4 regions of the Neptunomonas sp. CHC150 genome follow, and region 1 is predicted to be linked to each of the others. Evidence: predicted binding sites of a transcription regulator. Region 1 holds the regulator's gene; each other region holds the start of a gene.
The links. The regulator sigma-54, encoded in region 1, starts transcription at its own class of promoters, with help from an activator protein. The targets are predictions, from matches to a motif close to TGGCACNNNNNTTGCTNT.
Positions count from the first base shown of each region.

Region 1 (2,169 bases):
GCTATCAACGAAGAAACGATTACCCCTTTGGCTATGCACCAACGCGCACGCAAAGGAATTGGTTACTTACCTCAAGAAGCGTCTATTTTTCGAAAGCTCAGTGTTGAAGATAACTTACTTGGCATTTTAGAAATGCGAAAAGAGCTATCAGTTGATCAACAAAAAGCCAAAATGGAAGAGTTGCTAGAAGAGTTTCACATTACGCACATACGAAATAGTCTAGGCATGAGCTTGTCTGGTGGAGAACGACGCCGAGTCGAAATAGCGCGTGCCCTAGCCTCCGAGCCCGCTTTTATTTTGTTAGACGAACCCTTTGCAGGGGTTGACCCAATCTCTGTAAATGATATTAAAAAGACGATAAAACACCTACAATCAAAAGGTATTGGAGTCTTAATAACGGACCACAATGTCAGAGAAACACTCGACATTTGTGAGAAAGCCTACATAGTCAGTGAAGGTGTTATCCTAGCTGAAGGCGAGCCAAGCGATATACTGGCAAATGAAAAAGTTCGTGCTGCTTACCTCGGCGAATCGTTTCGACTATAAGCAACACCTCGTGTTTTCTGGAGTCTACTTGTAATTTATGAAGCAGTCATTACAGTTAAAAATGGGGCAACATCTCACGATGACCCCACAATTACAGCAAGCAATTCGCTTACTGCAATTATCGACACTTGATCTACAGCAGGAGATTCAATCTGCATTAGACAGCAATCCCATGCTGGAAACTAATGAAGACAGTGAAGACAATGCGGCTCCGCAGGACAACTCTACACAGAGCGAGCAGCCTAGCAATTCAGATCAAACCCCATCGGAATACACGGCGCAAACAACACAAGAATCGACACAATCTGACGACCAAGAACCCGACTCTTTTGACGACAAGTGGAACGATGACATCCCCAGTGAGTTATCAACCGATTCATCTTGGGACGACACTTACCAAACTAGCAGCAACACATCGAGCACAAGTAATCGTGACGATGACAGCTTTTTTGAATCGAATGATAGTGCCGAGGAGAGTCTCCAAGACCATTTGCTATGGCAACTTAACCTAACAAGGATGTCCGCAGACGACCGTTTAGTTGCTGAAGCCATTATCGATGCGATCGACAACGAAGGCTATTTACGCCTTAACATTGAAGAGCTGCTTGAAGACTTTAAACGCCAAGAACCAGAACGCTTCCAAGAAGCAGAACTGGAAGAGTTCGAAGCCGTATTGCATCGCGTACAGCAGTTTGATCCGCCCGGTGTAGCGGCCCGCGACTTAGGTGAATGCCTGTGCATACAATTAAAACAATTACCTGAGCCGCCTCCTTTGTTAGCGCAAACGTTGAACTTGTGCCAACATTATATCCACTTACTGGGTAACCATGATTACAAACAATTGATGCGCAAGCTACGCATCAAAGAACCACAATTACAGGCTATTATTGAACTCATTCAAACGCTAAACCCGCAGCCGGGAGCAATGATTTCACCTTCAAAAGCTGAATATGTGATTCCAGATGTTTTTGTGGAAAAGCTCAAAGGTGTTTGGACCGTGCGCTTGAATTCTGAAGCTTCACCTAATTTACGGATCAACACTCAGTATGCTGATTTGATTCGCCGAGCGGACTCCAGCGCGGATAACACCTATTTAAAAAACCATTTACAGGAAGCACGCTGGTTTATTAAGAGTCTACTCAGCCGAAATGAAACTCTGCTAAAAGTTTCAAGTCAAATTATCGAAAGGCAAGTAGATTTTCTTGAGCATGGTGAAGAAGCTATGAAGCCCATGGTGTTACATGACATTGCCGAAGCAGTTGAGATGCACGAATCCACTATCTCACGTGTGACGACACAAAAATTCATGCACACACCTCGCGGAATATTTGAGCTAAAGTACTTCTTTTCAAGCCATGTCAACACCAGCGATGGTGGCGCAGCCTCATCAACAGCCATACGAGCGGTCATAAAAAAACTGATAGCTGCCGAAAACCCTGCTAAACCTTTAAGTGATAGTAAAATTGCTCAACTTCTCGATGAAGAAGGAATCCAGGTCGCTCGAAGGACGATCGCCAAATATCGCGAAGCGATGGGAATCGCTCCTTCTAATGAACGCAAGCGTCTGGTTTAATAACGATACGCATACGACTGAAGAGTCGTGCTAAGGAGACAATCTATGCA
Region 1 is NZ_JAPNXU010000012.1:58,422-60,590, reverse strand. It holds gene lptB (LPS export ABC transporter ATP-binding protein) at 1-546, shown strand, start outside; gene OW491_RS16110 (RNA polymerase factor sigma-54) at 584-2,119, shown strand; gene hpf (ribosome hibernation promoting factor) at 2,165-2,169, shown strand, end outside.

Region 2 (2,169 bases), on a different contig from region 1:
TTGTTTGACTCACCGCCTGTTGCTGGCTTGGCGTGAGTGGCATGTTATCCAGTGCTGTTGTTTTAGCGGACGGCGCTGGTGGGTTAGGCCAACTGATCGTTAATTGTTGCTGGTTTGGCCGTTCTAATGTGACTTCTTTTAGAGGCGGTAGGTTAGTGGTTGTGTGCAACTGCAGCGTTTGCCCTTTGATGTTAACGGTTAGCTGTTGGCCCGCAGGTGTTGTATAGCTTGAATTCGCTGTGTTTTGGGGTGCTGGTGAAGTGGCGGTATTTCCGGGCGCTGGCTGTCCTGTCGGCGTATGAGTTGGAACAGTCGTCGCGCTGCTATTTGTTGGAGTGCTTGCCGGGGCAGTGCTTGAAGCGGAGGCCGCTGCTGTTGAGTGTGTAATGGTGGGTGGCACTGGCGAATGAGCCGTCGGAGTGCTTGCGCGAGTAACCTGAGCTGCTAGTGGTTGGGCGGGCGTTCCTGCGGAAGGAGGGGCGGCAGGTGACTGCGTTGGCCCAGTTGTGGTTGTGCTGTTTGTTGATTGCGCCGCACCGCTTGGCGAGAGTGCTAAGCCCGCTCCTGTTTGTGAGGAGTTGATCGTTTGAGATGTAGCGGGTTGCCCAGTCGGTTGAGTCGGAGCAGCCTGAGGCTGTGCTCCAGATGGAGCTTGTACAGCGCTATTGCCTGAATTAGCCGATATCGAACTGTTTACAGCTGTTGCTGTGGTTTGCTGGCTATTGGCAGCCGGTGTTGGTTGTGTACCACCAGTTTGTGCGTTGGCTGCTGTACTCGCAGCCCCATTTTGGGGGGCGGTATTAACTAGAGTCGCTGTGGCACTCGTGCTTGCTGAGGCGTTGGTTGCAAGCGGTGTTTGCTGTAAGACTGTTACGGTCGTGGATGAGCCTGCCGGTACCAGCTGGTTTAGCTGCTGGCTTAACGCTGTTGGTGTTTGGCCTGTTGTCGGTACAGGAGTGGCTGGCACACGTGTTGTGCTTGACGCAGGGTTAGGAGGTGTTTGAGCCGTAGTAGTTGATGTTTGCGTTGATGAAGTGTTGGGTGCGCTTGCTTGATTTTGAATGTTAACGGTTAAATTGCCGTTATTATCGCGCGCTACAGTGACTTGGCTGCCCTGCGCAATCGGTTGTCGAGTTTGTAGCTCCATCAAACGGCTTTGTGATTCAACTTTTATTTTAAAAACCTGCGGGTTTAGTTGGTCTTGCGAGACTTGTTTAACGGTCCCTTGCAAAGATTCCCCCGGATTGAGCGTTACTGCGCCCTTAGTTGTTGGGCTGCTACTATCCAATCGAGTTAAAGATTGTGGGTTAACCATTGCCATGCGTCAGGTTTCCGTTCTTATGTTACAGGCTCAGTATCAATTGATTGTGTGTGTATCGTAAATCACAGTGACGGAGATTAGCTATTAAATAGCGCCACCACTCTCAATGCGCGTGCAATACGCGCGTTATGTGATGCAGAGCAATCCACATGCCTGTCTTATTTTGTATATAATGCACACCGTATTAATCGGCCAACGTCCGATTTAGTGTAGCGCTAACCCGTTTAAAGCGCAGTGTTTGAGGAAGAGGTGTGCTAGAACCCCTGCTAAAAATTGTCGACCTTTTTTGCGAACGTGATGAGCGCATCTTATTCGAGCAACTATCTTTTGACGTCCAAGCTGGGCAGCTAGTTCAAGTTGTTGGCCCTAACGGAAGTGGCAAAACCACCTTGCTTCGTATTTTAAGCGGCTTGTCGTCTTCTTATGAGGGGGAGTTGTTCTGGAAAGGAGACCCCATGGCCGATGTGCGGGAAGAGTTTGCCGCCTCTATGCTGTATTTTGGTCATCAGCCGGGGGTTAAAGGTGCTTTAACGCCGGAAGAGAATCTACGTTGGTACGCCGCTATTCACCCCAGTATTGATGAGCGGGATTTGCATCAAGCACTGAACAAAGTAGGGTTGGCAGGTTACGAAGATGTTCCATGCCACTCATTATCGGCAGGTCAAAATCGACGCGTGAGCTTGGCCCGTTTATATATGACTCATGCGCCCTTGTGGATTTTAGATGAGCCGTTTACCGCAATTGATAAACGTGGGGTCGCTGAAAAAGAAGCGCTGCTTGCCCAGCATGTGGAGCAAGGGGGGAGCGTTATTTTGACGACGCATCATGATCTAAGTCACTCAGGTCCA
Region 2 is NZ_JAPNXU010000011.1:412,054-414,222, reverse strand. It holds gene OW491_RS15840 (flagellar hook-length control protein FliK) at 1-1,321, opposite strand, end outside; gene ccmA (cytochrome c biogenesis heme-transporting ATPase CcmA) at 1,573-2,169, shown strand, end outside.
Region 2: OW491_RS15840 (flagellar hook-length control protein FliK) is a predicted target of sigma-54. The motif match lies at 1,459-1,476, and genes of this name have one in related genera.

Region 3 (2,169 bases), on a different contig from region 1:
ACACACCGTTAACTTTATTTGGTAATTTGAAAGATAAGGGGCAGTTGGACATTAAAAAGGGAGGGATTTTCCCTATCGTCCACGGGGTGCGTACCTTAGCGCTTGAATATCGGATTTTGGCAACGAACACTTTTAAGCGTATCGAGGCGTTGGTAGAAGCTGGTATTATGGAAGATAAACACGGACGGGAGTTAAGTGAAGCGCTAGGGTTGTTTATCCAATTACGCCTCAGGCAGCAAATTAAGCGGGCCGAAGAGGAAGAGAAGGGTGTTGATCCAACGCCTAATACGCTGGACTTACAATCTTTGCATAAAATGGATCGGGAGCTTTTACGTGATGCCTTTCATGTGGTTAAAGGGTTTAAAAAGCACCTGGAATCTCGTTATCACCTAGGGAGTCGATGATTCATGATCATCCCGCGTACGATTCGAAAACTGAAAGACAAGATGGATCACAAACAAGGGCCTTATGCTCATCTTTTTGAGCCTTATAAAGGCGACGAGGTTGTGTCATTAGATTGTGAGACGACAAGTCTCGATGTGAGCGGCGCTGAAATTTTGTCGATAGGTGCTGTTAAGATCCGAGGAAAAAAACTACTAACCAGCGAACGCTTAGATATTAAGCTGAAACCGCCCAAAACACTCACAGGTGATTCCATTGTTGTACATAAACTGCGTGCAACGGACTTAGAGGGAGGTATTGAGCTAGAAGATGCGTTGCAGCAAGTGCTCGCATTTGTAGGTAACCGGCCAATTTTAGGTTATTACGTTAATTATGATATTCGCATGCTGGATAAATTTATTCGGCCTATCTATGGGTTTGGTTTGCCGAATAAGGCCATAGAGTTATCTCATGTGTACCATGACATTATTAAGTGGCGTTCAGTCGGCGGTAATATAGACCTGCGATTTGATACTATTTCTAAACAGCTTGATATTCCGATGCTTGAGCGGCACACCGCTTTAGGTGACGCAATTACCGTAGCGCTCATGTATGTTCGGTTGACTCATGGCTCCCCACCTGAGGTGGCGTGCTAACCGGTTGGCACGTCGCTCTTTTTCTTTGTCAGTAGCTTGATAGATATGATTTTGTTGGCTCGTTTTTTGCATTTAACTATTCATATATTGCAAAATTGCCGCTAAGCGTCATTTATATGGCGCTTATGCTGGTGGTTAGCTTGTGAACACAGGTTAATTGCTTATAATGTCAATAAGTTGTCATTCAGGGTGCAAGATGATTGAGCGAACGGATATCCAAAGTGTACTAACCCAAATGCGAGCCATGAAAGAACAGGCCCAAATGGGTGTTAGTCATGTCAATAATCCGGCAGAAGTGGCTATGCCTTCTGTTCGCCCTGTTGCTGAAAGTAATGATGGCTTTGGCTCTTTGTTAAAAAGTGCAATCGACGGTGTAAATAATACGCAAATGGAAGCGTCACGCCTTGCAACGGCTTATGAGCAAGGGGATACCAGCGTAGAGCTAACGCAAGTAATGGTGCAGTTACAAAAAGCTTCCGTGTCTTTTCAGGCGATGACTGAAGTGCGTAATCGTCTCGTGTCTGCGTATGAAGATGTAATGAACATGTCAATTTAATGACGATTTCGGAAAGTAATACTGGTCATGGCTACTGATAACAGCACAGTCACAATCGAAACCTCCGGAGGAGGGCTACTAGCGGGGTTTAATAAACTGTCGTTTTTACGTCAGTTTGGCCTAATGGTAGGGCTGGCTGCCAGTATCGCTATTGGCTTGGCTGTGGTCTTGTGGTCTAAAGCGCCTGATTACCGCGTTCTTTTCTCAAACCTACAATATGCTGATGCCAATGAAGTTATTGATCAGCTTAACCTATTGAGTATTCCTTATAAGTTTGAAGGCGATGCTCGAACAATCCTTGTCCCCGAAGAATATGTCTATCAAGCCCGACTACGGCTTGCTTCCGAAGGCTTTACTAATGATAAGACGGTAGGCTTTGAACTGCTCGATCAAGAGCAAAGCTTAGGGGTGAGCCAGTTTATGGAAAGTGCTCGCTTTCGGCGAGGGCTAGAAGGTGAGTTGGCACGTACTATTACTAGCGTAACCGCGGTACGTAATGCCCGTGTCCATTTAGCGATTCCTAAAGAAAGTGTGTTTGTACGCGATCAGAAGCAACCCAGCGCTTCAATTTTTGTG
Region 3 is NZ_JAPNXU010000010.1:23,961-26,129, reverse strand. It holds gene OW491_RS11905 (putative nucleotidyltransferase substrate binding domain-containing protein) at 1-404, shown strand, start outside; gene OW491_RS11900 (3'-5' exonuclease) at 408-1,037, shown strand; gene fliE (flagellar hook-basal body complex protein FliE) at 1,234-1,593, shown strand; gene fliF (flagellar basal-body MS-ring/collar protein FliF) at 1,621-2,169, shown strand, end outside.
Region 3: fliE (flagellar hook-basal body complex protein FliE) is a predicted target of sigma-54. The motif match lies at 1,093-1,110, and genes of this name have one in related genera.

Region 4 (2,169 bases), on a different contig from region 1:
TAAGGCGACCAAAGGCTTTGCCAATACAACAGCAGGGCTGAACATCAGCAGGTACAACCAGCACAAAAGCGTTGGGGGTTTCGTTATCATGACTCTCCTTTGTCAACCAGCTTACAGAGAGGCTGCACTGCAAATACGTTAAATAAGCCCTTGTCGGGTGGCTTCGTAGATTGCCTCTGCCTTGTTGCTAACGGATAACTTTTTATAAATGTTTTTCACGTGGGCGTTAACCGTATGGAAGGATACGTCCAACATCCCTCCAATCTCTTTTGCGGTATAGCCCTTGCTTACTAGCACTAAAATTTCCTGCTCACGAACACTCAGGTGTGAGCAATTGATCATGCTTTGCGGCTCAGGCAAGCTCAACTCAGACAATAAGTAACGGGCAATACTCGGGCTTATGGGCGCTCCGCCTTCCACCATTTGCTGAATAGCATTATTGATTTCTATAAAGTCATCGTCTTTTAACAGGTAGCCAGAGGCACCCGCTTTGAGGGCGTTGATCACGTGCTCTTCATCACCAAAAATAGTGATAACGACGGCCAGTTCGGTTTTTACCTCTGGCTCTCGTAGCATACGTATTAAATCAAGACCGTTACCATCAGGGAGATCTAAGTCGGTTAAGAGAATATCGGGAGAGGTGTGTTGCAAAAAGAACGCAGCCGCTTTAAAAAAGCCAACCGATCCTACCAGACGGAATTGGCCGCCTTCGTTAATCGCTTTTTCTAGCCGCTCACGAGTCGCGTCATCGTCTTCAACTATTAAAACACTCAGTTTCATGTGATTTCATCCTTGTCACTAGTCTACTTATAACAAGTGATTGACAAAGGTGACAATGACTAAAAATAGGCATTGTGGTTTTCAAACTGTATGGTTGGACTAACTCGATGCCTAGAGCGGTACAAAATAGAGCTAAGTCCCCTCAGTACAGACGCCAAAAGCGTACTAATTTGGTGCGCGCACACATTTAGCGCATCAACTTTTTATAAAATCACAGCAATTCCGTTCGATCCAACTAACTAACAAAAAAACAAAATCAATAAAAATCAGCAACTTAACAAAAATACCGCAGGTGGCATATTTTATGCTTCAAACAAAATAACACCGAGGCTACATTATCGGTTTTAGGAGCAATGGCAATGGCGCCCTTTCAGATATTCGTATCTGTAGGCGCCTTTTTTTTTGGGTAAATTATATGACTTCGTCGATCGTAAAAACTACGTGTCCTTATTGCGGTGTTGGCTGCGGTGTAGATGCCAAGCTAGAAAACGGCAACTTAATAGCCGTTAGCGGCACAACAGATCACCCTGCTAATTACGGTAAGTTATGTGTGAAGGGCTCGTCACTGCATGAAACAGTGGATCACGAAGGTCGTATGCTAACGCCCATGCTACACGGGCAACCTACCGATTGGGATACCTCACTGGCCTATGTCAGTGACAAAATAAAAGCCATTGTTGCGGAGCACGGCCCAGATGCGTTCGCATTTTATGTGTCAGGACAAATCCTGACAGAGGATTATTACGTCGCTAATAAGCTCATTAAAGGCTTTATTGGCACGGCTAATATCGACACGAACTCTCGCCTGTGTATGGCGTCAGCTGTTGTTGCTCACAAGCGCGCTTTTGGAACAGATACCGTACCTGGTAATTATGATGACCTTAACCATGCTGACGTTGTCATCCTAACAGGCTCCAATTTAGCGTGGGCACACCCCATTGTTTATCAGCGTTTGGCCAACGCCAAAAAGCAAAACCCATCTTTACAAGTGGTCGTTATTGACCCACGTAAAACAGCCAGTTGTGATATTGCCGATTTACACTTACCGCTAAAGCCCGGTAGTGATGCTTTTTTATTCAACGGCCTAGCGCACCACCTAATAGCGCACAACAAATTAGATGATAGTTTTATAGCCAACCACTGCAATGGACTGGAGGCGATTCAACAGACCGTCATAAACCAAACCTCGCAGCAGACGGCTCAAGATTGTGATTTAACTGAAGATCAAATTAATCACTTTTATTCACTATTTGCGAACAATGAACGGGTTGTTACCTTGTTTTCCCAAGGCATCAACCAATCGTCCAGTGGGGTTGATAAAGGCAACGCAATTATCAACTGTCATTTATTGACCGGAAAAATAGGTAAACCTGGATCGGCTCCCTTTTC
Region 4 is NZ_JAPNXU010000006.1:76,512-78,680, reverse strand. It holds gene OW491_RS06525 (TonB-dependent receptor) at 1-90, opposite strand, end outside; gene OW491_RS06520 (response regulator transcription factor) at 139-780, opposite strand; gene OW491_RS06515 (nitrate reductase) at 1,196-2,169, shown strand, end outside.
Region 4: OW491_RS06515 (nitrate reductase) is a predicted target of sigma-54. The motif match lies at 1,074-1,091, and genes of this name have one in related genera.